DNA from 4 places in the Streptomyces sp. NPDC031274 genome. Region 4 is predicted to be linked to each of the others. Evidence: riboswitches for the same ligand, from Rfam matches in the RefSeq annotation. Region 4 holds a riboswitch; each other region holds the start of a gene.
The links. A riboswitch is a leader RNA that binds a small molecule or an ion and turns the genes downstream of it on or off. The one in region 4 is predicted to bind cobalamin.
Positions count from the first base shown of each region.

Region 1: another riboswitch for cobalamin. It lies ahead of cobN (cobaltochelatase subunit CobN); the one in region 4 lies ahead of ACZ5CR_RS05565 (ABC transporter substrate-binding protein).
Region 2: another riboswitch for cobalamin. It lies ahead of ACZ5CR_RS20740 (ABC transporter substrate-binding protein); the one in region 4 lies ahead of ACZ5CR_RS05565 (ABC transporter substrate-binding protein).
Region 3: another riboswitch for cobalamin. It lies ahead of ACZ5CR_RS30960 (cobalamin biosynthesis protein); the one in region 4 lies ahead of ACZ5CR_RS05565 (ABC transporter substrate-binding protein).

Region 1 covers NZ_JBVIHP010000035.1:1,056-8,554, reverse strand. Annotated here, with positions in the region: gene ACZ5CR_RS38500 (cobalt-precorrin-5B (C(1))-methyltransferase) at 1-243, opposite strand, end outside; gene ACZ5CR_RS38495 (cobalt-precorrin-6A reductase) at 255-1,010, shown strand; gene ACZ5CR_RS38490 (precorrin-2 C(20)-methyltransferase) at 1,024-2,535, opposite strand; gene ACZ5CR_RS38485 (precorrin-8X methylmutase) at 2,532-3,158, opposite strand; gene ACZ5CR_RS38480 (precorrin-3B synthase) at 3,222-4,547, opposite strand; cobalamin riboswitch at 4,616-4,747, shown strand; gene cobN (cobaltochelatase subunit CobN) at 4,817-7,499, shown strand, end outside.
Region 2 covers NZ_JBVIHP010000012.1:152,574-160,072, forward strand. Annotated here, with positions in the region: gene ACZ5CR_RS20710 (arsenate reductase family protein) at 1-232, opposite strand, end outside; gene ACZ5CR_RS20715 (hypothetical protein) at 375-680, shown strand; gene ACZ5CR_RS20720 (DUF2252 domain-containing protein) at 893-2,248, shown strand; gene ACZ5CR_RS20725 (HAD family hydrolase) at 2,431-3,591, opposite strand; gene ACZ5CR_RS20730 (AraC family transcriptional regulator) at 3,869-4,735, shown strand; gene ACZ5CR_RS20735 (VOC family protein) at 4,741-5,247, shown strand; cobalamin riboswitch at 5,306-5,491, shown strand; gene ACZ5CR_RS20740 (ABC transporter substrate-binding protein) at 5,559-6,608, shown strand; gene ACZ5CR_RS20745 (FecCD family ABC transporter permease) at 6,707-7,499, shown strand, end outside.
Region 3 covers NZ_JBVIHP010000022.1:114,965-122,463, reverse strand. Annotated here, with positions in the region: gene ACZ5CR_RS30980 (class II aldolase/adducin family protein) at 1-481, opposite strand, end outside; gene ACZ5CR_RS30975 (lysozyme) at 672-1,412, shown strand; gene ACZ5CR_RS30970 (inorganic phosphate transporter) at 1,637-2,923, shown strand; gene ACZ5CR_RS30965 (hypothetical protein) at 2,936-3,190, shown strand; cobalamin riboswitch at 3,333-3,475, shown strand; gene ACZ5CR_RS30960 (cobalamin biosynthesis protein) at 3,598-4,536, shown strand; gene ACZ5CR_RS30955 (cobyric acid synthase) at 4,536-6,065, shown strand; gene ACZ5CR_RS30950 (putative cobaltochelatase) at 6,112-7,499, shown strand, end outside.
Region 4 covers NZ_JBVIHP010000002.1:587,626-595,124, forward strand. Annotated here, with positions in the region: gene ACZ5CR_RS05550 (ABC transporter ATP-binding protein) at 1-962, shown strand, start outside; gene ACZ5CR_RS05555 (ABC transporter ATP-binding protein) at 955-2,007, shown strand; gene tsaD (tRNA (adenosine(37)-N6)-threonylcarbamoyltransferase complex transferase subunit TsaD) at 2,043-3,137, shown strand; cobalamin riboswitch at 3,189-3,388, shown strand; gene ACZ5CR_RS05565 (ABC transporter substrate-binding protein) at 3,421-4,983, shown strand; gene ACZ5CR_RS05570 (ABC transporter permease) at 4,985-5,932, shown strand; gene ACZ5CR_RS05575 (ABC transporter permease) at 5,977-6,762, shown strand; gene ACZ5CR_RS05580 (ABC transporter ATP-binding protein) at 6,759-7,499, shown strand, end outside.

The sequences.
Region 1 (7,499 bases), on a different contig from region 4:
GTCGCCCGCGTCCTTGACCACTCCCGCCGTCGCCCGCCCCTCGGCCAGCTCCTCCACCGCGAGGGCGAAGGCCGGTGTCTGGCCCTTGGGCAGGGTGATGGTGACCGGGTCGGGGAAGTCGCCGCTGAGCAGGGCCGTATAGGCGGCCGTGGCCGCAGCGGTGGCACAGGCACCGGTCGTCCAGCCGGGCCGCAGACCGGTGTGCTTGAGTTGGGCGCTGCGCCCGCCCTTCGCCTCACTCATGGATGGATCCGATGCACGTACTGGTACTCGGCGGGACGACGGAGGCCCGCCGCCTCGCCGAGGAACTCGTGGAGGCGCTTCCCGCCCCGGCGAGGGTGACCAGCTCACTGGCCGGACGGGTGGCGAGCCCGAAGCTGCCCCCGGGCGAGGTCCGCGTGGGCGGCTTCGGCGGAGCCGACGGCCTGGCCGCCTGGCTGCGTACGCACCAGGTGAGCGCGCTCATCGACGCCACCCATCCTTTCGCCGAGACGATCAGTTTCAACGCGGCCACTGCTGCCGCTGCCGCCCATGTTCCCCTGCTCGCGCTGCGTCGGCCCGGCTGGGTGCCGGGCGAAGGCGACGCCTGGCACACGGTCGGCTCCCTGGCAGAGGCGGCCGACGCACTGCCCGCGCTGGGGCAGCGTGTCTTCCTCACCACGGGGCGCATGGGTCTTTCCGCCTTCGCCGCTCTGGACCAGCTGTGGTTCCTGATGCGTTCGGTGGACGCCCCGGACGCACCGCACCCCGCGCGGATGGAGGTCCTGCTCGACCGCGGCCCGTTCACCTTGGAGGGTGAGCGTGAGCTGATCCGCCGCCATCGCATCGACGTGGTCGTCACGAAGGACAGCGGCGGGGCCGCCACCGCCCCCAAGCTGGCCGCGGCCCGCGAGGCACGGATCCCGGTGGTCGTGGTGAGCCGACCGCCGGTGCCCGAAGGCGTGACAGTGGCCGGTACTCCGGAGCAGGCCCTGGCCTGGCTGCGCACACATGGCGGCAGCCAGGCCTAGCAGCACCGGAGGCTCAGTCCTCGGGATAGCGGCGGGGCGTCCACACGATCTGCTGTCCGTCGCCCCGCTGCTCCCAGCGGGTCTGCGAGGACCCGACGAGCAGGATCGTGCGCATGTCGACATCGGCCGGATCGAGATCGGCGAGCCGCACGGTGCGTACGCTCTCGGTCGGGCCGCCGACATCGCGGCCGAGCACCACGGGCGTGTCCGGCGAGCGGTGTTCGAGAAGCAGATCGCGGGCCTTGCCGACCTGCCAGGTCCGGCTGCGGGAGCCCGGGTTGTACAGCGCGAGCACCAGATCGGCCGATGCCGCCGCCCGCAGCCGCTGCGCGATCACCTCCCACGGCTTGAGCCGGTCCGAGAGCGAGATCGTGGCGTAGTCGTGGCCCAGCGGAGCACCCGCGCGGGCGGCGGCCGCGTTGGCGGCCGTCACCCCCGGCAGCACCCGCACCGGCAGATCCGCGTACTGCTTCTGCGAGGCCACCTCCAGGACGGCCGTCGCCATGGCGAAGATGCCCGGGTCGCCGCCGGAGACCACGGCCACGCGCCGCCCGCGCCGGGCGAGATCCAGGGCGAACTCGGCGCGTTCCGACTCGACCTTGTTGTCCGAGCCGTGCCGCACCTGCCCCGGGCGGACCGGCACCCGGTCCAGGTAGGTGGTGTAGCCGACCAGGTCGTCGGCGGCGGCCAGCACGCCACGGGTCTCGGGCGTGAGCCACAGCGGCCCGGCGGGACCCGTACCGACGACGGCCACCTCGCCGGTTTCCGGGGCGCGCTCGGGCCGGGGTGCGTCGATCCTGCTGGGCAGGACCGCGACCGCGAAGTACGGCACCGTGTCGGCGTCGACCGCGGCCAGCTCGTCGGTGCGCTCGCCTGCCATCGTGGCGCGCTCGACGTAGTGGGCCTCGGGCAGCCGCCCGGAGGCCTCGAAGGCGCGGCGTACCGCGGGGAACGTACGGCCAAGCTTCATCACCACCGCCGCGTCGGTGGCGGCGAGACGGGCGGTCAGCTCCTCCTCCGGCAGGGTGCCGGGCAGGATGGTGAGCACCTCCTCGCCCTCGGCGAGCGGAGTGCCGAGCCGGGCGGCGGCGGCGCTGACGGAGGTGACTCCGGGGATCACCTCGGTGGGATAGCGGTCGGCGAGCCGCTTGTGCATGTGCATGTACGAGCCGTAGAAGAGCGGGTCGCCCTCCGCGAGGACGGCGACCGTGCGTCCCGCGTCGAGATGCACCGCGAGGCGGGCCGCCGCCTCGGTGTAGAAGTCCTCCATCGCACCCCGGTAGCCACCGGGGTGGTCGGTCGTCTCCGTCGTGACGGGGTAGACCAGTGCTTCCTCGATGTGGTCGGCGCGCAGATGCTTGGCCGCGATGGACCGCGCGATCGACCGTCCGTGCCGGGCGCTGTGATAGGCGACGACATCGGCCTCGGCGATGACTTCCACCGCGCGCAGGGTCATGAGGGCCGGATCGCCGGGGCCGAGCCCGACACCGTACAGGCGGCCTGTCTTGTGCTCGCTCACGCTCATTCTTCCTCGCTGGCGATCGCGTTGAGTGCGGCGGCCGCGATGGCGCTGCCGCCCCTGCGGCCCCGCACGATCATGTGTTCAAGGCCTGACGGGTGCGCGGCCAGGGCGTCCTTGGACTCCATGGCGCCGACGAAGCCGACGGGCACACCGATGACGGCGGCGGGACGCGGTGCGCCCTCCTCGATCATTTCGAGCAGGCGGAACAGGGCGGTGGGCGCGTTGCCGACGGCTATGACCGCGCCCTCCATCCGATCGCGCCACAGTTCGAGGGCGGCGGCGCTGCGGGTGGTGCCGAGCTCGGCGGCCAGTGCGGGCACCGCCGGGTCGGACAGGGTGCACACCACGTCGTTGTCCGCGGGCAGCCGCTTGCGGGTGACGCCGCTCGCGACCATGGCCACGTCACACAGGATGGGGGCGCCGGCCCGCAGGGCCTCGCGGGCGCGGGCCACCACGTCCGGGGTGAAAGCGAGGTCGCGTACGAGGTCGACCATGCCGCAGGCGTGGATCATGCGGACCGCGACCTGGCTCACGTCGGCGGGCAGGCCCGCCAGATCCGCTTCCGCGCGGATCGTGGCGAAGGACTGGCGGTAGATCGCCGGTCCGTCCTTCTCGTACTGATGCACAGTGCGTTCGCTCTCTTGATAGGGCATGGAACAGTCAGGTGTCGCTGGGTCGTTCATGTCGTGTCAGCCGCGGGCCGCGGCCACGGCGGCGGCGAGCCCGCCGGAGCTGCCGGGGACGGTCACCGGAGCATCGCGATCCGCGCCGTGTACGCGGGAGATCTCATGGCCGTCAGGAGTGGCGACGACATCGACCCACTCCCCGTGGGGATGACCGCACCGGCGTGCGCAGCCGGACCAGTACACGGGCAGCGCCCCCACAGGCCCCAGGGCCGCCGTCGCCGCCGCGCGTACGTCGTCCAGGGACTTGGCGCAGCCGGGCCGACCGATACAGGCCCCCACCCCGGTCCAGGGCGAGTCGGATCCGACGATGAGGCCGGCGGCCCGCAGATCCTCCAGGAGTCGCACGGCCGCTCGCCGCTCGACTCCCGGCAGGACGACCCCGCGCCAGGGGGTCAGCCGCAGCTCGCCGCTGCCGCGGTGGCGGGCGGTGTCCGTCAGTGTCTGCCACTGGAGTGCGCTGACGCGCCCCAGGGGGAGGCCGAGGGACAGCGCCGCCGTGTCGTGCTTGTCGCGTTCGCTGCGGGGGCCGGGCACGACACCGAGGGCGGGGCCGCCCGGACCCTGGGGGAGCGGGGCGGTGGTGAGGGCGGGGCTGAACCCGGCCTGCCGCGACCGGCGTACGACCGCGTCGAGGAGGGGGCCGGTGCCGCCGGGCAGATCCGTCACCCGCCAGGCGCCCGCGTCGGGTGCCTGCTCCAGGAAGGTCTCGGCCGCCATGAGGGCGGCCCGCGGTGCCCGCGCGGCAGGTATCAGGACGGCGTCCCGCGCCGGGCCGATCCGCAGCAGTGCGTCTTCGTCGCCGCGCGCCGTCAGGGTCACGTCACCGCCCAGCGCACCCACGTCGCCCCGGCCGTCGTCGAGCGCGAACAAGAACCGGCCGGACAGGGCGGCGGCCTTGTCGCTGGTGCACAGCAGTTCGTCCAGAGCGGACAGCCACGGGCGGATGTCCCGCTCTCCCCGGCCGTCTAGCCCCGAAAGCGGTGAAGCCACCACGTTGCGCGCCCGCTCATGGCGTTCGGAGGGCAAAAGGCCCGATTCGCCCAGGAGATGGGCCAGTTCGCTCCCGCGGTCCGCGCGCAGACCGCGCAGCTGCACATTGCCGCGCGATGTGAGATGCAACTCGCCGTCTCCAAGGCGCTCGGCCAGATCCCGCAGCACGTCCGCCTGCCCCACGCTCAGCAGCCCGCCCGGAACGCGGACACGGGCCAGCGCCCCGTCGTCCGCCCGGTGCAGCCGAAGCGTCCCGGGGCAGGAGTCACCGCGGCTGCGGGCAGACTCGTCTCCCGGGAGCACTGGCGAGGGGACCGATGGGGGCATGGCGGCGAGCATACCGACCTATCGCAGCAGGTCCGCCTGCCCCCCGGTAGTTGCCAGGCCCTTAGTATTCCTAGCGACGGGCCAACCGGCCCGTCGTCGCCACAGACGGCGACAAGGGGAGGAAGCCCGGTGTGAATCCGGCGCGGTCCCGCCACTGTGAGCCCGGTCCTGGTGCCGGGTGAGTCAGGAACTCCCTTCCCCGAGCTCTCGTCCGCTCGAGCAGGGGAGACGCCATCGACACCACCCGGGGCGTGGACACCCCGAGGAAGGCCCGACGCCGCATGATCCTGCTCCTGTCGACGTCCGACACCGACCTGCTCAGCGCCCGCGCCGCAGGCGGACCGATCGCCTACCGCTACGCGAACCCCTCCCGGCTCCCGCTCGAGGACCTTCCGCAGCTCCTGGACGGCGCCGACCTGGTCGTCGTACGCCTGCTCGGCGGAGTGCGCGCCTGGCAGGAGGGCCTCGACCAAGTCATCGCCACCGGACGCCCCGTGGTCGTCCTCACCGGCGAACAGGCCCCCGACGCCCAGCTGATGGCCGCATCGACCGTCCCCATCGGCCTTGCCGCCGAGGCCCACGCCTACCTGGCCCACGGCGGCCCCGGCAACCTGGAGCAGCTGGCCCGGTTCCTCTCCGACACCGTCCTGCTGACGGGCCACGGCTTCGAACCGCCCGCCCCCGCACCCTCGTGGGGCCCGCTGGAGCGCACCGCCCGTCAGGTCGAGGGACCGACCGTCGCGGTGCTCTACTACCGCGCCCACCACATGAGCGGCAACACCGCCTTCATCGAGGCCCTGTGCCGCGCCGTCGAGGACGCCGGAGCCCGCCCGCTGCCGCTGTACGTCGCCTCGCTGCGTACCCCCGAACCCGAACTCATCGATGAACTGCGCGCCGCCGACGCGATCGTGACCACGGTCCTCGCGGCAGGTGGCACACGGCCCGCCGAGGCCTCGGCGGGCGGCGACGACGAGTCCTGGGACGCGGGCGCCCTCAGCGGCCTCGACGTCCCCATCCTCCAGGCGCTCTGCCTCACCAGCTCACGCAGCGACTGGGAGGACAACGACGAGGGCGTCTCCCCGCTGGACGCCGCGAGCCAGATCGCGGTCCCCGAGTTCGACGGCCGACTGATCACGGTGCCGTTCTCGTTCAAGGAGATCGACGAGGACGGACTTCCCGCGTACGTCGCCGACGCCGAGCGCGCGGCCCGCGTGGCCGGCGTCGCCGTACGGCACGCGCGCCTTCGCCACATCCCGGCCGCCGACAAGCGCATCGCGCTCGTCCTGTCCGCGTACCCGACCAAGCACTCCCGGATCGGCAACGCGGTCGGCCTCGACACCCCCGCGAGCGCCGTCTCGCTGCTGCGCCGACTCCAGGCCGAGGGATACGACTTCGGTACGGACGAGGTGCCGGGGCTTGTCTCCGGCGATGGTGACGAGCTGATCTACGCGCTGATCGAGGCAGGCGGCCACGACCAGGAGTGGCTCACCGATGAGCAGCTGGCCCGCAACCCCGTCCGCATCCCGGCGGCCGACTACCGCCGCTGGTTCGCCACCCTCCCCGCCGAGCTCCGCGAGTCCGTGGAGCAGCACTGGGGCCCCGCCCCCGGCGAGATGTTCGTGGACCGGTCCCAGAACCCGGAGGGCGACATCGTCCTCGCCGCTCTGCGCCGCGGCAACCTGCTCATCCTCATCCAGCCGCCGCGCGGCTTCGGCGAGAACCCGATCGCGATCTACCACGACCCCGATCTGCCGCCCTCGCACCACTACTTGGCCGCCTACCGCTGGATCGCCGCCTCCGCCGACGACAACGGCTTCGGCGCCGACGCGATGATCCACCTCGGCAAGCACGGCAACCTCGAATGGCTGCCCGGCAAGAACGCGGGCCTGTCCGCCGCCTGCGGCCCCGACGCGGCACTCGGCGATCTGCCCCTGATCTATCCGTTCCTGGTCAACGACCCGGGAGAGGGCACGCAGGCCAAGCGGCGGGTCCACGCCACCCTCGTGGACCACCTCGTACCGCCGATGGCCCGCGCCGACAGCTACGGCGACATCGCCCGTCTCGAACAACTCCTGGACGAGCACGCCCAGATCGCCGCGATGGACCCGGCGAAGCTGCCCGCGATCCGCGCCCAGATCTGGACCCTGATCCAGGCCGCCAAGCTCGACCACGACCTGGGGCTGAAGGACCGCCCTGAGGACGAGGGCTTCGACGAGTTCATCATGCATCTCGACGGCTGGCTCTGCGAGATCAAGGACGCCCAGATCCGCGACGGCCTCCATGTCCTGGGCGGCGCCCCGGCCGGTGCCGACCGCGTCAACCTGGTCCTCGCGATCCTGCGCGCCCGCCAGATCTGGGGCGGTACGGCGTCCTTGCCCGGCCTGCGCGAGGCGTTGGGCCTCGACGAGTCGGCGGCCACCCGCACCAGCGCCGACGAGGTCGAGGAGCAGGCACGTGCGCTGGTCCAGGCGATGGAGGATGCGGACTGGGCCCCGGACGCCGTGGCCTCGGTCGCGGCGGGCCACCCGCGGTCCGTCGCCGACATCCTCGACTTCGCCGCGAGCGAGGTCGTACCGCGCCTGGCTGCCACGACCGACGAACTGGACCACGCCGTCCACGCGTTGGAGGGCGGCTTCGTCCCGGCGGGGCCCTCGGGCTCCCCGCTGCGCGGCCTGGTCAACGTCCTGCCGACCGGCCGCAACTTCTACTCCGTCGACCCCAAGGCGGTGCCGTCGCGCCTGGCCTGGGAGACCGGCCAGGCCCTGGCCGACTCGCTCCTGGAGCGCTACCGCACCGACAACGGCGACTGGCCGACCTCGGTCGGCCTGTCCCTGTGGGGTACGAGTGCCATGCGCACCGCCGGTGACGACATCGCCGAAGCGCTCGCCCTCCTGGGCATCCGCCCGGTCTGGGACGACGCGTCGCGCCGTGTCACGGGCCTTGAGGCGATCCCCGCGGACGAGC
Region 2 (7,499 bases), on a different contig from region 4:
CGTCGCGCGGCCAGGCCTCGCGGTCCTTCAGGTTCAGCTCCTTGGCGGCGTCCTCCTGGGTGCGCGTGATGTCCCACGGCTCCAGGCCGAGCCGGTCGAGGACGGCACGGATCTCGTCCTCGCCGGGTACGTCGTCGAGGTAGTGGCGGACGGTGTAGTCGGCACCCTCCGCGTCGAGCAGGGTGAGCGCGCTGCGGCACTTCGAGCAGGCGGGATTGATCCAGATCTCCATGCGCACACGCTACCTCCGCCCCATCCGTCACACCCCCTCAAAGCCCGTCTGGCCAGCGGCGATTGTCAGTGCCCGGCAGTAGAATTGAAGCAGTGTTCGAGGGTTCCCGACGGGGGTTCCTGACCGCGACAGGAGGATGCCTGTGCCCGCTGCCGCACTCACATCGAAGTCGAAGCGCAATGCTTCCCGGCCCGTGATCATCGACCCGACGTTCGCACCACTGGAGAAGCGACCGCTCCCGGCCGGACGGCCGCGCGAGTGGTACATCACGCACAACCGGCGCCTGAAGGCCATGCGCCTGGCGATAGCCCTCCTCGACTCGGGCGTCTATCTGGCGAACCAAGCGAGCAACACCCGGATCCGGAGCATGGCGGAGGACGTGGGAATCCACCCGCCGTCGGACATCACCTGCCATATGGTGCGTGCCCTCATGCGCTACAGCCGCTGAGCTGTCGCACGGAGGCGTACGGACGTGCACGGACGCGTACGGACGTGCGTGGACGTGCACGGACGTGCACACGGGCGGGGGTCTCAGGCCCCCGCCCCTCGGCAGGGTCACCCGTTCGCCGTATCCGGCATGCGTACGCGCCTACGGCGGCATTGGCTGCTGCTGAGAGGAGGCTGTTGCCTGGAGTTGCCGACGGAGAGGGGCCAGGGGCGATGACCACCCCGGACGAGCGTGCCCGCCAGGGCAGAGCCGCCCGCAAGCATGCCTCCCGTTCCTCGCACGGGGCCTGGATACCCTCCGCCGACCGCCCCGATCCGGTGGCTGTCCTCGAACGGCAGGGCGCGGACCGCGTACAGGAGCTGCTGCCCATCCGGTACGCCCGCATGGCCGCCTCCCCCTTCTCCTTCCTGCGGGGCGCCGCCGCCGTCATGGCGGGAGACCTCGCCGTCCAATGGCACACCGGGCTCATGGTCCAACTCTGCGGCGACGCCCACCTGTTGAACTTCGGCCTGTTCGCGTCGCCGGAACGCACCCTGCTCTTCGACCTCGACGACTTCGACGAGACCTGCCCGGGGCCCTTCGAGTGGGACGTCAAACGCCTGGCCGCGAGCATCGCCGTGGCGGCCGGCGGCAACGGCCACCCCGAAGCCAGGGCGCGCGAGGCATGCCTCGCGGCGGTGGCGGCGTACCGCGCGTCGATGAGGCGCCTGGCGGGTCTCGGCGAACTGGCCGTCTGGTACGAACGGACGGACGCGCAGGACCTGTTGCCCCTCATCCGCTCCGACCGCCACCGCGAGCGCGCGGCGACCACCCTCGACCGGGCCCGCCGCCGTACGAGCCTGCAGGCGCTCGGCAAGCTGACAGAGGAGGTGGACGGGGCTCCCGGCGTCCGCCGCATCATCCACGACCCGCCGCTCCTCGAACCGGCGCGCGCCCCGGACCTCGCGGCCGTGCGCAAGATCTTCGGCGACTACCGCTCCACGCTCGCCGAGGAGCGCCGACTCCTCCTCGACCGCTACCACTTCGTGGACGCGGCGCGGAAAGTGGTGGGCGTGGGCAGTGTCGGCACCCGCTGCTTCATCGTGCTCCTCGCCGGGCGCGACGCCGACGACCCGCTCTTCCTCCAGATCAAGGAGGCGGTCCGCTCGGTACTGGAGGACCACCTTCCGGCAGGACCGTACGCCCATCCCGGCCACCGCGTGGTCGCGGGCCAGCGCCTGCTCCAGGCGGCGAGCGACATCTTCCTCGGCTGGATGACGGGCCCCCAGGGCCGCTCGTACTACTGGCGCCAGCTCCGCGACATGAAGGGCTCGGCGGACGTCGAGGCCATGTCCGCCTCGGAGCTGCGCTCCTACGCCCGGCTCTGCGGCACGGCTCTGGCCCGCGCCCACGCCCGCTCCGGCGACCGCGTGGCCATAGCCGCCTACTTGGGCGGCTCCGACACGTTCGACCGGGCGATCGCGGACTTCGCGCTGCGCTACGCCGTGCAGAACGCCGAGGACCACGCGGCGCTGACGGAGGCGATCGCCTCGGGGGTGGTGAACGCCGAGGATCCCAGGCCGCTCTAAGAGACGGTGGACGCCTTCGCCGCGCTGCGGGAGCGCCCTCTGCGCCCATGATCGGTACGACGCTTCCGCCGAGCGGGCGGGGCGGGGCGGGCACGGCACCCGGCGGAAGCGAATCAGACGTACCTGGGACGGCTGGGCACCCTGGTATCAGAGACGGCTGGACACCCTCGTCCCCGGGACGACTAGCGGATCTCGTCAGGGACCACCGTCAGCCACCGCTTGTCGGCGGTCACCTTCTGGCCGAGCTCCCGCTGCCGGTCCGCGTTCTTCTGCTTCATCTCGTCCAGCTGCTTCATGTACGAGTCCTTGCGGTTGACCCAGACCCGCGCCCCGCCGTGCGCCACGTCCGCCGAGTGGAACAGCATCGGGCCGTCGCTCACCGGGGTGTCGCCCGCCGCCAGGACGGGCTTCTTCCACTCGTCGATGTACGTGTTGATGGCCGCGGGCTTGCCCTGGTACCAGGTCAGCGGCGCCCACAGGTTCGGCGTCAGCTCGCGCTTGGCGAGCTTCTTCTCGTCGAAGCGGCCCTCAGCGATCTCCTTGCGGGAGCTGGTGAGCTTGCCCGTCTTGCGGTCCTTGAGCTGCAGGCCGACGCCGATGACGTTCTCGGGCTTCACGTTGTAGCCGTACTTGGGGTCGGCGAGGACCATCCGCACCAGGTCCTCGCTGGCCGCGCTGACGACGTACACCTCGATGCCGTGCCCTTGCAGCGAGTTGTAGAGCTCCTGCATGCCGGTGAAGAACTCGGGCTTCTTGACCTCGGTCTTCGTCAGCTTCCCGTCCTCGTAGTACTCGGCGGGGATGGGCTTGTCATAGGCCAGGAGCTCGTCGACGTACCCCTTGAGCTCCTTCAGCGTGAAACCGGAGAAGATCTGCGCGGCCCACGGGTAGGAGACCTGGTCGTCGATCTCGCAGAGCCGGGTGTAGTAGCTGTAGAGGCTCTCCTTGTGCTTCGCCGTGTCCTTGAAGGGGATGATCTTCAGTGACGGGTCCATCGACTTGCGGGTCAGCACCCCCTTCATCTCCAGGAAGGGCAGGAGGGACTCCTCCAGGTCGTTGCGGTACGTCGTGTTGTCCGCGTCGAAGACGGCGTACGCGCCCTTGTGCTCGTTCTTCGCGATGACCTTGCCCAGCTTCTTCGCGACCGGCTTGGGCCAGTGCTTCAGCTCGGCCGTGGCCTTCGAGGTCTTCGCGGCGGTTCTCGCCGAGGCGTCCGCGGCCGTCGCGTCCGTGCTCGGCCAGAGAGCCGTGCCCGCGAGAACGGCCGCGGTGAGCGCGCCCGCCGTGCCGAGTACGGCCAGCTTGCCCTTTGCCTTTACTACTTTTACTGCCTTTGCTGCCATGGTTCTGTGCCCCCTGAGAGCGGTCTGCGCCCCGTCCGGAGCGGCGGGTCATCGTATGGGGTGGGACGGCGGATTCCCATGATCGACATCACCGGACGGAACGGGCATGGGTCGGCCGTGGGCGGGTAGTGGGATGGGACGCCTGCCGGGGTGCTCGGGCTTGCTCAGGTGCGTTCCGGGCTCAGGTGCGCTCCGGTCTGCTCGTGGGCCTGCTCGGGCTTGCTCCGGTCTGCTCGTGGGCCTGCTTCGGAGCGGCGCTCATCGCATACTGGTGGGCATGGAGACCGTCTCCCGCGAGTTCGTGCGGGCCGCTCCGCGGCTCGACGGCATGGTCGTGTCCGCCGTCGGCTACCGCACGGCGGGTGAGCTGCCCGGCCTGCACCGCGGCCTGCCGTCCCCGTATCTGACGCTGATCTTCTCGCTGGACGGTCCCGTCGCCACCGGCCGCAGTCCCGAGCAGGCGGTCGGCCCCGATGCCATCCGCACGGACATCGTCCTGGGCGGCCTGCACCAGTCCCCGGCGTACGTCGTGCGGCCCGAGCACGAGGCGGGCATCCAGCTCGCCGTGCATCCGCTCGCCGCCCGCGCCCTGTTCGGCGTACCGGCCTCGTTGCTGACCGGTGACCTGGTGACGTCCGGCGCGGACGTGATGGGGCGCCGCGCCGTCGACGTACGGGAGCTGCTGTGCGAGCAGGGTGGGTGGGAGGAGCGATTCGCCTCCCTGTCCGGCTACCTGAGGCAGCGCGTGGCCGACGCCGACGCGAACGGAGCCGTACGGCCCGAGGTCGCCGAGGCCTGGGCCTGGCTGGCCCGGCACCGGGGCGTCGGCACCCTGCGCGGCCTCTCCCGGCACGTGGCGCTCAGCGAACGCCGCCTGACCACGCTCTTCCGTGCCGAGACGGGCCTGAGCCCCAAGCAGGCGGGCCGTCTGATGCGCTTCCAGCGCGCCCGCGACGCCGTCGTACGCCCTGTCGCCTCGGGTGGCGCCCCCGACCTGGCCCGCGTCGCCGCCGACTGCGGCTACTACGACCACTCCCATCTGGTACGGGACTTCCGGCAGTACACCGGGGTGAGTCCCAGCGGCTGGCTGGCCGAAGAGTGCCGGAATATCCAAGCCGGGAGCCATGGCGGGGGCGAAGAGTAGGACTCATGGACACCAACGAGAAGCAGCAGTCCCAGTCCCAGCCTCAGTCCAAGCCCCAGTCCCAGGCCCAGCCCCAGTCCCAGCCCCGGTCGACCTCCGCTTCGGCCGGGCGCGCCCCCGATGTCTGGCCGTCGCTCCAGGCCAACGACGCCCCCGCCCTGATCGACTTCCTGGTCGGCACGGTCGGCTTCCTGCGCACCGCCGTCTACGAGGACGGCGACCGCGTGGCCCACGCCGAGCTCGACTGGCCCGAGGGCGGCGCCGTCATGCTCGGCTCGTACGACGAGAAGTCGCAGGACTGGTGCCTGAAGCCGGGCACCTTCGGCGCGTACGTCGTCACCGATCACGTGGACGACCTCTACCAGCGGCTCAGCGCCGCCGGAGTCGAGATCATCCGTGAGATCGAGGACCAGCCGTACGGCAGCCGGGAGTTCGCGATCGCCGACCCCGAGGGCAACAAGTGGTCCTTCGGCACCTACCGCGGCGCACCGAGGCCCGACCAGGCGTCCTGACCGGGCTTCCTGCTCAGGCGTCCTGACCAGGCATTCTGAGGGGTGCCCTGACCTCGCGTGATAGCTTGCGGACGCCAGTCGACCCACACCAGGGCCAGGGAATCCGGTGCGAATCCGGAACTGACGCGCAGCGGTGAGGGGGTACGGGCGGGGCCACGGCCACTGGGCGTCCACGGACGCCTGGGAAGGCGCCCCGTCCGGCCGATCCCCGAGTCCGAAGACCTGCTGGCCGCCTTCGCCCGCGCACCGAGCGGCGGAGGTGACGAAGCAGGCCAGGCTCCGCGTATGAGCCGTGAGACTCAAGGGATCGTGTGTCCTCCACAGCCCGTCGTGTACGTATACCCGTCTTCCTCAGTTTCTTCAGTGCGGCTCTGGTCGTCACGCTGACCTCCTGCGGCGGCTCGCCTGCCTCCTCCACCACGGACAAGAAGGCCGACGGCTATCCACTGACCCTGACCTCCTGCGGCAAGAAGGCGGAGATCAAGGCGCCGCCGCAGCGGGCGGTCTCCCTCGACCAGGGCTCCACCGAGATCCTGCTCTCCCTCGGACTCGCGGACCGCATGGTCGGCACCGGGACCTGGACGGACCCGGTGCTCAAGGGACTGGAGAAGGACAACGCCAAGGTGCCCCGGATCGCCGACAGCTACCCCTCCTTCGAGAAGGTCCTCGCCAAGGAACCGGACTTCGTCACCGCGTCCTTCCTGGCGACGGTCAGCAAGGGCGGCGTCGCGGACCGCGCCAAGTTCGCCGAACTCGGCGTACCCGCCTACGTCTCACCGTCCGACTGCGCGGGCAAGGACAACAGCGGCGACGGTGACGGCAAGCGGGTCAAGACGCTGACCATGGACACGGTGTACGGCGAGGTGCGGGACCTGGCCAAGGCCTTCGGGGTCGAGAAGCGCGGCGAACGCCTGATCACGGAGCTCAAGGGCCGGGTGGCGAAGGCAACGAAGGAGATCGACGCGTCCGACACGACCCTCCTCTACTGGTTCGCCAACTCCGACGCCCCCTACATCGCGGGCTGCTGCGGAGCGCCGGGCATCATCACCCGCGAGCTCGGCACGGAGAACGTCTTCGACGACACCCGCGAGGAGTGGCCCCAGATCAACTGGGAGACGGTGGCGGACCGCGACCCGGACGTCCTGGTCATCGGCGACCTCACCCGCAAGTCGCAGACGGCTGAGAGCGCGAAGAAGAAGATCGAGTTCCTGGAGTCCAACCCGGTCACCAAGAACCTGACCGCGGTGAAGAAGAAGCGGTACGTGCTGCTGAGCGGCCAGGCCATGAACCCGTCGATCCGTACGGTGGACGGCGTTGAGCAAGTCGCCGACGCGTTGCGCGAGTTCGGGCTCGACAAGTGAGGGGTGGCGCCGGTGTCGGCGCCGGTGCCCGTGCCCGTGTCGGTCTCGGTGTCGGCGCCGGTTCCCGTGTCGGCGTCGCGGGCGGTGTACGCCGCGCCCTGCTCTGGACGACGGGACTCGCCGCCCTCGCCCTCTCCGTGGCGGTGGCCGTCACGATCGGCCCCGCCGACATCTCCGTACTGGACGTGTGGTCGGCGGTGGCCGCCCACCTCGGCTGGGGCGAGGCGACGCTGACGCCGATCCGGGACGGCATCGTCTGGAACCTGCGCATGCCGCGCACGCTCCTCGCGGCGGTCTGCGGCGCGGGCCTCGCGGTGTGCGGAACGGTCCTCCAGTCCCTCCTGCGCAATCCGCTGGCCGACCCCTTCGTGCTCGGTGTCTCCTCGGGCGCTTCCACGGGGGCGGTCGCGATCGTCGTCCTGGGGGTCGGCGGGGGAGTGGTGTCGATCTCGGCGGGGGCCTTCGTGGGGGCCCTCTGCTCGTTCGCCCTCGTCCTGCTGCTCAGCCACACCCTGGGCGGGAGCACCGACAGGGTGGTGCTTTCCGGGGTGGCGGCGATGCAGCTCTTCTCCGCGCTCACTTCCTTCGTGATCCTGACGGCGGGCAACGCGGAGACGACGCGGGGTGTCCTGTTCTGGCTGCTCGGCTCGTTGAGCGGGGTGGGCTGGACGGATGTCTGGCTGTGCGGGGCGGTGCTCGTCGTCGCCCTCGTGATCTGCCTGGCGCATGCCCGCACCCTGGACGCGTTCGTGTTCGGCCAGGACGCGGCGGCGACGCTGGGAGTCCACGTGGCCCGTACCCGCCTCCTGCTGCTCTCCACCACGGCCCTGCTCACGGCGGCGCTGGTCAGCAGCGCGGGCGCCATCGGCTTCGTCGGCCTGGTCCTGCCGC
Region 3 (7,499 bases), on a different contig from region 4:
GCAGGCAACCCGTGCGGTCCCTGAGGGCCCGGAGCATGTTCTCGGCCAACTCGTCGGAGCCGTACGGGGCATACCGGGCAACCCGGGCCGGGCCGCCGAGGGCCGCCGCCATGTAGTGGATGGGCGGGAGCTCCGGGACGAGGGTGGAGACGGCGGTGGCGTGCACCGCGTGGGTGTGGACCACGGCTCCGGCGTCCGTGGTGCGGTAGACGGCCAGGTGCATGGGCAGTTCGCTGGTGGGGGCGAGGTCACCGAAGAGCTGATTGCCGTCCGTGTCGACGCCGACCGCGTCCCGCGGCCCCAGGCGGTCGTACGGCATGCCGCTCGGGGTGACCAGGATCGTGCCGCCGACCCGCACCGAGACGTTGCCCGACGTGCCCACCACCAGGCCGTCCGTCACCGTCCTGCGGGCAGCCGCCACCAGCTCGCCCCACGCCCGCTCCACCGCGTCCTGCCGAACTTCGTCCCGCTGCTCCGTCATGCCGCGATCCTGCCAGCCGTGAGGCGCGGCACCGTAGGGGCGGAGGCAGGGAGTCCGTAAGAGTACAAATGTGCATACATCCCTCCCTGGCATTGATTGGCTTGCCATCGGCGGCCATCGACTGCCATCCGATGGTCTTCCAGTACTCTCCGGAAGAATTTGTCCCGCACGTCGCAGTCCGGGAGGAAATATGGCTCATGACCACAAACCGTCCCGTCGCCGCGCGCGCGTCATCGCGGCCTCAGTAGTGACTCTGGCCCTTGGGTGGACCGTCCTCGCCGAGATTCCGGTTTCGGCGGCGGGCAAGCCCAGGGGGCACGACGTCTCGTCGCACCAGAAGCGAGTCAACTGGCACAAGGCGAAGAGCAAGGGCGCACGCTTCGTCTACATCAAGGCCACCGAGTCCTACACGTACCGCAATCCTCGCTTCAAGCAGCAGTACAACGGCTCCCGCAAAGCGGGCATCCTCCGCGGCGCGTACCACTTCGCCGTGCCGAGCAAGTCCTCGGGCAAGAAGCAGGCCGCCTATTTCATGAGGCACGGTGGACGGTGGAGCGCAGACGGCCGGACGCTGCCGCCGGCCCTCGACATCGAGCACAATCCGTACGGCAAGCGGAAGTGCTACGGCATCAGCAAGCGGGGCATGGTCCACTGGATCAAGTCGTTCAGCAACGAGGTGAAGCGGCAGACGGGACGGCGTCCCGTGATCTACACGACCACCAGGTGGTGGAACAAGTGCACAGGCGGCAGCCGTGCCTTCGCGGCGCATCACGCGCTGTGGCTCGCGCGCTGGTCGGCGGGGTCGGGGTCGCTGCCCAGGGGCTGGTCGTACCTGACCTTCTGGCAGTACGACAACGGCGGCAGGCTGCCAGGTGATCAGAATCTCTTCAACGGCTCGCTGAGCCAGCTGAAGAGGTTCGCCCGAGGGTAGCCACGCGCTGCCGGACACCCTCGGAACCCCGCATTCCAGGCCTCTGGAAGCTCACGTTCCAGGCCTCGCGACGCCACTCCGGGCGATCTTCGTCAGGGCCACGACGGAACCGGAGTGGCAGTGCCCCGAATTGGGTCACCGCACGGCCCGACCCAGTTCACTTTCCGTTCACTCAGCTTGCCTACGTTCCACTTGCCACTGACGTCCAACAGAAGCCTGGGTAAATGGAACACATCACGCTTCTCCTCGGGATCGTGATCGTTACCGCTCTCGTGTTCGACTTCACGAACGGTTTCCACGACACAGCCAACGCGATGGCCACCACCATCTCGACTGGCGCCCTCAAGCCCAAGACGGCGGTGGCCATGTCCGCCGTGCTGAACCTCGTCGGCGCTTTCCTGTCGATCGAAGTCGCCAAGACGATCTCTGGCGGCATCGTCAACGAGGACGGACTGAAGACAGAGGTGATCTTCGCCGCCCTGGTGGGCGCGATCCTCTGGAATCTCCTGACCTGGCTGGTGGGCCTGCCCTCCAGTTCCTCCCACGCGCTCTTCGGCGGCCTCATCGGCGCCGCGGTCATGTCGATGGGCTGGTCGTCGATCAACGGCGGCACCGTCGTCACCAAGATCCTGCTCCCCGCGATCGCCGCGCCCCTCGTCGCCGGCATCGCCGCGACGCTGGCCACGCGCCTGACGTACCGCATCGGGCGCAACACCGACACCAAGGCGACCGCCAAGGGCTACCGCGCCGGTCAGATCGCCTCCGCGGGCCTCGTCTCGCTGGCGCACGGCACGAACGACGCGCAGAAGACCATGGGCATCATCACGCTCGCCCTGATCACCGGCGGCGTCCTGAACCCGGGCGCCAACCCCCCGATGTGGGTCATCGTCTCGGCCGGCATCGCCATCGCCCTCGGCACCTACCTCGGTGGCTGGCGCATCATCCGCACGATGGGCAAGGGTCTGACGGACCTCGCGCCGCAGCAGGGCTTCGCCGCCCAGACCAGCGCCGCGACCGCGATCCTGGCCTCCTCGCACATCGGCTTCTCGCTCTCCACCACCCAGGTCTGCTCGGGCGCCGTGATGGGCGCGGGCCTCGGCCGCAAGGGCGGTGTGGTCCGCTGGTCCACGGCGACGCGCATGTTCGTCGCCTGGGGCCTCACGCTCCCGGCCGCCGGTCTGGTCGGCGCGGGCGCCGAGTTCCTCACCAAGCAGGGCCCCTGGGGCGTCGCGGCGACCGCCACGCTCCTGGTGGCCGGCTCCGCCGTCATCTGGGCGCTGTCCCGGCGCGACGCCGTCGACCACACGAACGTCGCCGACGACGAGATCGGCGGCTCCCCGGCCGCCGAGCCCGCCGGTGTCGTGACCACCGCGATCGCCGCCGTCACGCCGCCGCCCACCGGCTCGGCCGTGACGACCGCGGACGTCGACCTCGTCAAGGCCACCATCCCGGCCCCGACCCCGACTCCGACCGGCACCGTGGCGGACCCCGCCCGGCCCGCCACGGTGTAAGGACAAGTCAGCATGAACATCGACTGGGCAGCTCTCGGCTCCGTGTTCGGAGTCAGCCTCGCGGTGACGGTGGCCCTGGTGGGCCTGTTCACCCTCGGCATCGTCGGCCTCTCCAAGCGCGAGGCGGCAACGTCCGGCGCCGCTTCGACCGCTTCCACCGCTTCCACCGCGGGCGGGCCCCCGATGGCGGCACGCACGGGCGCGTACGTGTGCTTCGCGCTCTGCGCGGCGGCGGTGGCGTACGGGATCTCTCTGATCGTCGCCTGACGATCGCAGCTCCGGGTGGGGTGCGGGACGCTTCGGCGGCCCGCACCCCACCTCTGTGCGCGGGCCCGGTGAGGGTTCCGGCGAGAGGCCCGGCTGTGGGCCTCGGCACACTCTCCCGCCCCAGGTCAACGGCAAGTTGACGGGCGTTCGCGGGCGTGGTGGACTGCCGGAGCCATTACGGCGGCAGAAGAGGAAGCCGGTGCGAATCCGGCGCGGTCCCGCCACTGTCATCGAGGAGACGACTCCTCGGAAGCCAGGAACTCTCGCCGCCGATCTCGTCGAATCAGGGCGCGGACACCCTGAGTGAGGACATATCGCCATGTGCGGCCGCCCGTTGCCGGTCTCTGTGCCCCCGCCTGTCCAGGCCGGGCCCCTCGCTCCCCTCCGCGTCACGGCCGGCTGAAGCCATGCGTGCCGATCGCGACTTCGCGTACGGCGCCGCCGCCGGCCTCCTCGGTGATCTGTTCCTCGGCGATCCTCGCCGCGGGCATCCGGTCGCCGCGTTCGGCCGGGCCGCGGGAGCCGTCGAGCGTGTGCTGTGGCGTGACCACCGCGGGTGGGGCGCCCTGCACGCCGTGGTGTGCGCCGGGGGCGCGGCCGGTGCCGCCGCCCTCGCCTCTTCCCTTGTACGTGACTCACGCGCCGCATCCGTCGCGCTGACCGCCGCCACCACCTGGGCCGTGGTCGGCGGGACCTCGCTCGGCCGCGAGGCGCGGGCCGTCGGCGGTGCGCTCGCCGCCGGGGACATCGAGGTGGCCAGGGAGCGCCTTCCGCATCTGTGCGGGCGGGATCCGCAGGCGCTCGACGCCGATGGCATCGCGCGGGCCGTGGTCGAGTCCGTCGCCGAGAACACGTCCGACGCGGTCGTCGGCGCCTTGGTGTGGGGTGCGCTCGGCGGGGTTCCCGGGCTTGTCGCCTTCCGGGCCGTGAACACGCTCGACGCCATGGTCGGGCACAAGTCGGTGAAGTACCGGAGGTACGGGTGGGCCTCCGCGCGGCTCGACGATGTTCTGGGGTGGCCCGGGGCCCGGCTCACCGCGGTGCTCGCGGCTGCCGCCGGGGATGCGCCGCGAGGAGCCCTGAAGGCCTGGCGTGCGGACGCGGCCAAGCATCCGAGCCCCAACGCGGGGCCCGTCGAGACCGCCTTCGCCGGGGCGTTGGGGGTACGGCTCGGGGGGACCCTCTCGTACGGGGGCCGGGTCGAGCACCGGCCTGTCCTGAACGGGGACGGGCGGGACGTCGAAGTCGCCGACATCGAGCGGGCCGTGAAGCTTTCGCGACGGGTCGGGCTGCTCGCCCTGGGGGTCGCGGCCGTGGTGAGCACTATGCGGAAAGGCAGGGCCTGATGAGTGGTGGGCTGCTCGTTGCCGGGACCACGTCCGACGCGGGGAAGAGCGTGATCACCGCCGGGATCTGCCGGTGGCTGACCCGCAAGGGGGTCTCCGTCGCGCCCTTCAAGGCGCAGAACATGTCCCTCAACTCCTTCGTCACACGCGAAGGCGCCGAGATCGGGCGGGCCCAGGCCATGCAGGCGCAGGCCGCGCGGGTCGAGCCGAGCGCGCTGATGAACCCCGTGCTGCTCAAGCCGGGCAGTGACCGCAGCAGCCAGGTCGTCCTCATGGGCAAGCCCGTCGGCGAGATGAGCGCGCGTGGCTACCACGGAGGGCGCCAGGAGCAGCTGCTCTCCACCGTCGTGGGATGCCTCGAAGAACTTCGGGGCAGCTATGACGCCGTGATCTGCGAAGGCGCGGGCAGTCCCGCGGAGATCAATCTGCGGCGTACGGACATCGTGAACATGGGGATCGCGCGGGCCGCCCGCTTCCCGGTCCTCGTGGTCGGCGACATCGACCGCGGCGGCGTCTTCGCCTCGTTCTTCGGTACGACCGCGCTGCTCAGCGCCGAGGACCAGAAACTGGTCGCCGGTTATCTCGTCAACAAGTTCCGGGGCGACGTCTCACTGCTCGAACCCGGGCTCGACATGCTGCACGGGCTCACCGGGCGGCGCACGTTCGGTGTGCTGCCCTTCCAGCACGGCCTCGGCATCGATGAGGAGGACGGCCTTCGGGTGTCCCTGCGGGGCGCCGTGCGGGAGTCCGTCGTCGCTCCCCCGGTCGGTGAGGACGTGCTGCGGGTCGCCGTCTGTGCCCTGCCACTGATGTCGAACTTCACGGACGTGGACGCCCTGGCCGCCGAACCCGGCGTCGTGGTGCGGTTCGTGGACCGCGCCGATGAGCTGGTCGACGCCGATCTCGTGGTCGTACCGGGGACGCGCGGCACCGTCCGCGCCCTTCAGTGGCTGCGCGAGCGCGGTCTCGCGGACGCCATCGCGCGGCGCGCCGCCGAGGGGCGGCCCGTGCTCGGTATCTGCGGTGGCTTCCAGGTGCTCGGCGAGCACATCGAGGACGACGTGGAGTCGCGGGCAGGAGCCGTGGACGGGCTCGGCCTGCTGCCCGTGCGCGTGCGGTTCGCGCGCGAGAAGACCCTCGCGCGGCCGGTCGGCGAGGCGCTCGGCGAACCCGTCGAGGGGTACGAGATCCATCACGGCGTCGCCGAAGTCCTGGGCGGTGAGGCCTTCTTGGACGGCTGCCGCGTCGGCGAGGTGTGGGGCACGCACTGGCACGGCTCGCTGGAGAGCGACGCGTTCCGGCGCCGCTTCTTGACCGAGGTCGCCCGCGCCGCCGGGCGCCGCTTCGTGCCCGCGCCCGACACCAGCTTCGCCGCACTGCGCGAGGAGCAGCTCGACCTGCTCGGCGACCTGATCGAGCAGCATGCGGACACGGACGCGCTGCTCCGCCTGATCGAGACCGGCGCCCCGTCCGGCCTCCCCTTCATCGCACCCGGGGCGCCCGCACGACCGGCGGAGGGGGACGGGTGAGAGCCGCCGCCCCCTGCCCCGCCCTGAACCACGTAATGGAGGCCTTGTGAGTACCCCCTATCCGTTCACCGCCCTCGTCGGGCAGGACGACCTGCGGCTCGCCCTGCTGCTCAACGCCGTCTCGCCCGCCGTCGGCGGTGTGCTCGTGCGCGGGGAGAAGGGCACCGCCAAGTCCACCGCCGTGCGAGCCCTTTCGGCCTTGCTGCCGCAGGTGCCCGTCGTCGCCGGATGCCGCTTCTCCTGTGACCCGGCCGCCCCCGACCCCGCCTGCCCCGACGGTCCGCACGACGTCGGCGGCGCTTCGGTGCGGGACGCGCGGATGGTCGAACTGCCCGTAGGGGCCTCCGAGGACCGCCTCGTAGGGGCTCTCGACATCGAGCGGGCGCTCGCCGAGGGCGTGAAGGCCTTCGAGCCGGGTCTTCTCGCCGACGCCCACCGCGGCATCCTCTACGTCGACGAAGTCAACCTGCTGCACGACCACTTGGTCGACCTGCTGCTCGACGCCGCCGCCATGGGCGCCTCGTACGTCGAGCGCGAGGGCGTGTCCGTCCGGCATGCCGCGCGGTTCCTGCTCGTGGGCACCATGAACCCCGAAGAGGGCGAACTGCGCCCGCAGTTGCTCGACCGGTTCGGGCTCACCGTCGAGGTCGCCGCATCGCGCGAGACCGATCAGCGGGTCGAGGTCGTGCGCCGACGGCTCGCGTACGACGACGACGCGGAAGGGTTCGCCGCGCGGTGGCACGAGGACGAGTCCGCGCTGCGGGACCGGATCGTCGCGGCACGTGCGCTGCTTCCCCACGTGCGGCTCGGGGACGGTGCGTTGCGGCAGATCGCCGCGACCTGTGCGGCCTTCGAGGTCGACGGGATGCGGGCCGACATCGTGATGGCGCGTACCGCGACGGCTCTGGCCGCCTGGGCCGGCCGCGACGACGTACTCGCCGAGGATGTACGGCAGGCCGCTCTTCTCGCGCTTCCGCACCGGCGCCGTCGCAACCCCTTCGACGCGCCGGGCCTCGACGAGGACAAGCTCGACGACACGCTGGAGCAGAACGGCGACGACGAGAACGGCGATGACGGGGGCGAGGACCCCGAGCCCGACGGCGACGGTCCCGGCGGGGGCGGACAGCCGCCCCAGGAGGGGCCCGACACCCCCGACGCCCCGGCGCCCGACGCACATGACGCACCCGCCTCCGACACCGACGCCGGGACCGGGCAGGACCAGGACGACGACGCATCCCCGGCACAGGCTCCCGCGGCCGGTGGCGGTGGCGGTGAACAGCGGCCCGTGCAGGCCTCCGAGCCGTTCCGTACGAAGATGCTGAGCGTCCCCGGTCTCGGTGAGGGTGCCGCGGGGCGCCGATCGAGGGCGCGGACCGAGCACGGGCGGACCACCGGGGCCCGGCGGCCTCAAGGAGCGCTCACCAAGCTGCACTT
Region 4 (7,499 bases):
ACGTCGAAGGACTCTGCGTCGATCTGAGCACGCCCACGGGGACAGTGCGTGCCGTGGACGGCGTCAGCTTCAGCGTCCGGCGCGGCCGCACCCTGGCTCTCCTCGGCGAGTCGGGCTGCGGCAAGTCCATGACCGCTCTGTCGGTCGTGGGACTCCTTGATCCCGCGGCCGATGTCACCGGCGGCGCGGTCCGCGTCAGGGGCAGCGACACTCTGCGGCTGAGTCCGGCGGAACGCCGCAAGCTGGCCGGACCTGTCCTGTCGATCGTCTTCCAGGACGCCCTGACCGCCCTCAACCCGGTGCAGCCGGTGGGCCGGCAGATCGGCGAGCCGTTCCGCATCCACCGCGGACTCTCCCGGCGCCAGGCCAAGGAGAAGGCGATCGAGCTGATGACGCGCGTGGGCATCCCCGAGCCGAGGCAACGGGCCCGCTCCTACCCGCACCAGTTCTCCGGCGGTATGCGGCAGCGGCTCCTCATCGCGATGGCCGTCGCCCTCGATCCCGACGTGCTCATCGCCGACGAACCCACCACCGCGCTCGACGTGACCGTGCAGGCGCAGATCATGCGGCTACTGCGGGACATCCAGAACGAACGCGACATGGCTCTCGTCCTGATCACCCACGACCTGGCCGTGGTCGCCCAACGCGCGGACGACGTGGTCGTGATGTACGCGGGCACGGTCGTGGAGAACGGAGCGGTGCGGGACGTCTTCGCCGCTCCCCGCCACCCCTACACCCGGGGACTGCTCGACTCGGTCCCCGAACACGCGGTACGCGGGCGCCCGTTGCCCGCCGTGCCCGGCAGCCCGCCCGAGTTGAGCGCGGTGCCGCCCGGATGCGTCTTCCAGGACCGCTGCCCGCTGGTACGCGAACGCTGTGTCCGGGAACGGCCGGTGCTGCGTCCGTCGGGTGAGGGCCGTACGACCGCCTGCCACTTCTCAGAGGAGCTGGCCGATGTCTGAGCCCCGAGCTGCCGCCGCAGCACCCGTCGCACCGCAGGCAGCCGAAGCCAGGCCGCTGTTCGAGGTCAGTGGCGTCAGCAAGAGTTTCGGCAGCGGCCGTCGCCGACTGACCGCCCTCGACGGCGTCGACGTACAACTCGGCAGGGGAGAGATCCTCGGGCTCGTCGGCGAGTCCGGCTGCGGCAAGTCCACCCTGGCCCGGGTGCTGCTCGGGCTCGAACGGCCCGACGCGGGCACGGTGCGGTTCGACGGCACCGACCCGTTCGCCCTGCGCGGCAAGGAACTCCTCGCCTGGCGCCGCCGCGTCCAGATGGTCTTCCAGGACCCCTTCGCCTCCCTCAACGCGCGCATGTCGGCGGCCGACCTGATCGGCGAACCCTGGCGCACCCACCGGGACGTCGTACCGGGCCCGAAGGCCAGGGAGAAACGCGTCCGCGAACTCCTCGCCCTGGTCGGCCTGCGGGAGAGCGACGCCCGCCGCTATCCGGGCGAGTTCTCCGGCGGACAGCGTCAGCGCATCGGCATCGCCCGCGCGCTGGCCCTCGACCCCGACGTCATCGTGTGTGACGAGCCCGTCTCCGCCCTTGACCTGTCCGTGCAGGCGCAGGTCCTGAACGTCCTGTCGGAACTCCGCTCACGCCTCGGTGTCGCGTACGTGTTCATCTCCCACGACCTGTCCGTGGTGCGCTACATCGCCGACCGGGTGACGGTGATGTACCTGGGCAAGGTCATCGAGCACGGGAACACCGAGGAGGTCTTCGACCGGCCCCAGCACCCCTACACCTCCGCGCTGATGTCGGCCGCACCGGTCCTTGACGCCTCCCGGGCCACCGGTGACCGGGAGATCCAGCTCCAGGGGGAGATCCCCTCGCCCTTCGACATCCCCTCAGGCTGCCGCTTCCGTACCCGGTGCTGGCGAGCCGAGGACCTGTGCGCCACCCAGGCGCCGCCGCTCGTTGTCCGCGGGACGACGGGCGCGGCCGACTCCCATACGGCTCTGTGCCACTTCCCCTTGGAGCCGGTGACGGAGTCCGCGGGGGAATGAGCACCCTCTTGTTGCACATATATTGCAAGTAGAGAATGTGTGCAACAAGGAGGGGCGCAGTGAGCGAACCGGTGGTGTTGGGGATCGAGTCGTCGTGCGACGAAACCGGCGCGGGCATCGTGCGGGGCGGAGAACTCCTCGCCCACGTGGTGGCGTCGAGCATGGACGAACACGCTCGCTTCGGCGGCGTGGTGCCCGAGATCGCCGCCCGCGCCCATCTGCACGCCTTCACCCCGGTCGTGCGACAGGCCCTGGCGGACGCCGGTCTGCGGCTGGGGCAGATCGACGCAGTCGCCGTCACCACGGGACCCGGCCTCTCCGGCGCCCTCCAGGTCGGCCTTGCCGGTGCGAAGTCCCTGGCCTACGCGGCGGACGTACCGCTGTACGGAGTGCACCACCTGGCCGGACATGTCGCCGCCGACACCCTCGAGCACGGGCCGCTGCCCGAGCCGTGCGTGGTCCTGATCGTTTCCGGCGGCCACACGTCCCTGCTCCTGGTGCCGGACCTGGTGCGCGAGCCGATCCTGCACCTGGGCGACACGCTCGACGACGCGGCCGGCGAATGCTTCGACAAGGTCGCCCGCATCCTCGGGCTGCCCTATCCGGGCGGGCCCGCCATCGACCGCGCCGCGCGTGACGGCGACCCTGGGGCGGTCACCTTCCCGCGCCCACTGACCCGGGCCGGGGACGACCCGTACGCGTTCTCCTTCTCCGGACTGAAGACGGCCGCCGCACGCTGGGTGGAGCAGCACCGGCAGCGCGGCGCGGAGCTGTCGGTCGCCGATGGGGCGGCCGCCTTGCAGGAAGCTGTCGCCGACGTCCTCACCCGCAAGGCCGTGCGGGCGTGCCGCGACCACGACGTGAAGACACTGATCGTGGTCGGCGGGGTGGCCGCGAACTCCCGTGTGCGGGGCCTGGCCGAGCAGCGCTGCCAGGCCGCGGGCATCGAGCTGCGGGTGCCGCCGATGACGCTCTGCACCGACAACGGAGCCATGATCGCCGCCGTCGGTGACCTGTTGGTCCGCTCCGGCGCCCAACCCGCCCCGCTCGACGTGTCGATCGACCCGTCCGCACCCCTGGAGCACGCGTCCCTCACACCGCTGCCGAGGCCCTCGGTGCGGGCTGCTTGAAGTCACCGCTCACCCTCACCGCTCACCCTTACCGCCCTGCCCGCACCCGTCACCTCGTAGACGACAACTCGTAGGCCACAATGAGCACACGAGGCGACGGGAACCAGGAAGCCGGTGTGAATCCGGCGCGGTCCCGCCACTGTGACCGGGGAGCGATCCTCCCGCACGCCACTGTTCGCGCACGCGGACGGGAAGGCGGAGGCGAGCGACGATCCGGGAGTCAGGAGACTGATCCGTCGCCGATCTGATAGCAGGGGCGAGGACACCCCGGAGAGGATCGACTGTGATCACGTATGCCCGGACGGAGCCGAAGCAGCGCCCGGAACCCGGCAGAAGAGGGGTGCTGGCCGCCGGAGGCGCCCTGGCCCTCACCGCCACCGGCCTGCTCTCCGGCTGTGGCGGGGACGGGAAGGACGGGGGAGGGAGCGACCGGTTCCGCGCCGCCTTCACGTCGGGCGGCTCCCAGGAAACCCTCGACCCCCACGTCGCCCCGAACTTCGTCGACCAGGCCCGCGCCAAGGCCCTCTACGACACGCTCGGTACGTACGCGGACGACATGTCCGTCCGGCCGCGGCTCGCGGAGTCATGGGAGAGCGACGCCTCCGGCACCCGGTGGCGCATCCGTCTGCGCGCGGCGGAATTCCACGACGGGAAGCCCGTCACCGCGAAAGACGTCCTCTACAGCTACCGCCGCGCTGCCGACCCCGACACCGGCTCGCCCTCGCAAGTACTGCTCTCCTCGATCGACTTCGCCGCGAGCAAGGCCGACGGCGAACGGTCCGTGGTCATCAAACTGAAGGCGCCGAACTTCGAGTTCCCCACCGTCCTGGCAGGGCCCGGCACCGAGATCATCCCCGACGGGACGGAGGATTTCCGCAAGCCCGTCGGCTCCGGCCCCTTCACTCATGTGTCGTTCACTCCCGGCGGCATCGCCCGCTACCGGCGCTGGGCCGATCACTGGGACGGTGCTCCGCACATCGCCGAGCTGGAGATCGTCCCGGCGAACGACGAGTCGGCGCGGCTCAACGCGCTGCTGTCCGGACAGGTGCACTACGCCGCCGACATGGCCGGGTCCTCCGTGGAACGGCTCAAGAAGGAGAGCTCGACCCGGTTGCTGACGGCCGAGCGGGCGACCGCGCAGCAACTCCTCCTGCGTACCGGCCGTGAGCCGTTCAACGATCCGCGCCTGGTACGGGCCGTGCAGCTCGGCATCGACCGGGCGGCGCTGGTGCGTATCGCGCTGTCCGGGCACGGTGAGATCGGCGACGACCTGTTCGGGATGGGCCTGCGCGGCTATCCGGACGGCATCGAGCAGCGTGCACGGGATGTCGACGAGGCGCGCGCACTGGTGAAGGAGGCCGGTGCCGAGGGTCTGCACATCACGGTGGAGACGAGTTCCGTCGACGCCGCGTGGGAGCCTGCCGCGGATCTGATGGCGCGGCAACTGCGCGAGGTCGGACTGAAGCTGACGGCCAACACCCGGGCTTCCAGCACCTACTTCTCGGAGATCAAGACGGAGGGCGTCGCCGCCTTCAACACCACCTCCACGCTGCCCGTCTCCGACTTCCTGCAGCAGCGGGTGCGTGGTGGAGCGGCCCGCAACCAGACGCAGTACGCCTCGAAGAAGTTCGACGCGCTCCTTGAGCGAGCCCGGACCACCCGCGACGAGCGGGACCGGCTGAGCCTGCTGGCCCGCGCCCAGAAGATCGCCCGCGACGAATCCGGACTGCTGGTGTGGGCGTTCTCGGATGCCACCGATGCCATCGACCGTTCCGTCCGCGGCCTGCGTGCGGCACCGCCGAACTCTCACGACTGGGCCCGCTTCGACCGGGTCCGCATCGGCTGAGGTGCGCGCCTACATTCTCCGGCGTTCGCTCCTGGCGCTGGTCCAATGCCTGTTCGTACTGGTGGCTGTGTTCGCCGTCGGATCACTCCTACCCGGCGACACCGCCGACGTGCTCCGCGGTGAACTCGGCACCCCCGAACAAGTGGCAGCGCTACGGCAGCAGTTGGGCCTCGACGAGTCGGCCTGGACCCGCTTCTGGCACTGGCTCGGGCGGCTGCTCACCGGCGACCTCGGAAATTCCCTGACCACCGGGCTGCCGGTGGGCGACGACATCGCGCGCCGCACGGGTGTGACGCTGCTCCTTGGTGTACCCGCGTTGCTCCTCGTCACCGTGGTGGCGCCGCTGCTCGGCACCCTGTCCGGGTTGCGTGAGGGCAGCCGCACCGACCGCACGCTGAACGCGGCCGCCGTGCTGCTGCACGCCGTCCCGGAGTTCGTGCTCGGGCTGCTGCTCGTCGCATCGGTGTCCCTGGCGGCCGGACTGCTGCCCGCCACCGCCGTCGGCATGGACACGGCCGCGTTGCTGGCGGAGCCGAATGTCCTCGTGCTTCCCGTCACCGTACTGACGGCCCGGCACTTGTGCGATCTGGCACGCCAGATCCGCGTCGGCGTAGCGGCCGAGCGGCATGGGCCAGTCGCCGAGCATCTACGGCTGCTCGGCATGCGGGAACGCACGGTGGTGCTGCGCCACGTGCTGCCCAACGCTCTGGGCCCCGCCGCGCAGCAGTACGCCCGGTGCGTGGAGGGGCTGCTCGGCGGCGCCGTGCTCGTGGAGGCGGTGTTCGGATTCCGCGGACTCGGCAGTGGCTTCGTCGAGGCGGTGCAGAACCGGGACCTGCCCCAAGTGCAGACGTACGCGCTCCTGTTCGCGGGCACCGCCGTCGCCGTGAACCTCGTCGCCGATCTGGCCGCACACCGGCTCGCACCGCGACGGGAGGTGACGGCGTGATGCCGCCGGAGAAGTGCCGTTCGACAGGAGCGGTACGAGGGCGCATGCCGTGGATCGCCTTCGCTCTGCTGGGCGTGCCGGTGCTCGCGGCCCTGCTGGGTCCGTCGGTGGCGGGGGAGACGTCGCCGGACGAGAGCGCGCTGCCGTCACAGCCGCCCGGCGCGGGGCACCTGCTCGGCACGGACGTCCTTGGACGCGATGTGCTCGCGCTCGTGTTGGAGGGAGGTGCCTCGGTGGTGGGCAGCGCCCTGGCCGCGCTTCTGGTCGGTACGGCCGTCGGGGTTCCGCTGGGTCTGCTGGCCGCGGGGCCGCGGCGTGGTCTCGACGAGACGGTGATGCGTGCCCTGGACCTGCTGCTCGCCTTCCCCGGCCTGCTGGTCCTCATGACCCTGGCCGCGACGGGACACCGGGAGTGGTTCTGGCTGGTGACGGTCGCCGGGATGCTTCAAGTCCCCGCCGTCGCGCGCCTGGTACGCGGCGCCGCGCTCGCGCCGGGTTCCCGCACGGTCGTCGAGGCGCTGCGGATGCAGGGGCACGGCTGGGCGTACATCCATCTCCGGCATCTGGCGCGGGAGTTGGCTGCTCCGCTGGCCACTGATGCGGGCGGCAGGTTCTCCGTCGTGCTGTACCTGCTGGCGTCCGCCAACTTCCTCGGTCTTGGACTGCCCGCTTCCTCGCCGGACTGGGCCGTGCTCATCGAGCGCAACAGCGACGCGCTGTTCACCCAGCCCGCCGCCGTCCTCGTACCCGCAGGGCTGCTGACGGCCCTGTGCGTCGGCGGAAACCTGCTCGTGGACCGCGCCCTCGCCCGGAGGAGAAGAAGACCGTGACCGGTTCCACCGACCTGCCGCTCTTGGAGATCCCGGAGATCTCCGCCCATGCCGACGGGAGCGCGCGCCCGCTCCTGGACCGGGTCGAAGTGACCGTTTCGGCAGGCACCGTGGTCGCTGTCGTCGGCCCGTCGGGCAGCGGCAAGACCACACTCGGTCTTGCGGCACTCGGCGCCTCACGCGGCGGCGTGCGGCTTGCCGGACGTGTCCTGCTTGCCGGGACCGATCTCATGGCCCTCGCGCCGGACGGACGTCCCGCGGCCCGGGCGGGCCGTGCGGCCCATCTGCCGCAGCATCCGGAATCGGTACTGGATCCGGTCCGCCGGGTCGGCGGCGCGCTGACGGAGCTGGCGGCCCTGGGGCAGCCGGGACGGACCGCGCAAAAGGCCGCCGCACGCCGGGCACTGGTCTTGGCCGGACTGGAGTGGGACGCGGTCCGCCGCCGCTTCCCGCACCAGCTCTCCGGGGGCCAACAGCAGCGCCTGGCGCTCGCCTCCGCTCTGGTGACGGGGGCGCGGCTGCTCGTACTCGACGAACCGACGAGCGGCCTGGATCCGGCGCTCGCACACGCCCTGGGCCGGACGGTCCGCCGTCTCGCGGACGACGGCGTCGGCGTACTGCTGCTTAGCCACGACCTGCCGATGGTGCGCAGGACGGCAGAGAGGGTCATCGTCCTCGAGCACGGCCGGGCCGTGGACAACGGACCGACGACGGGCATCCTCGGCACCGGCAGCCCC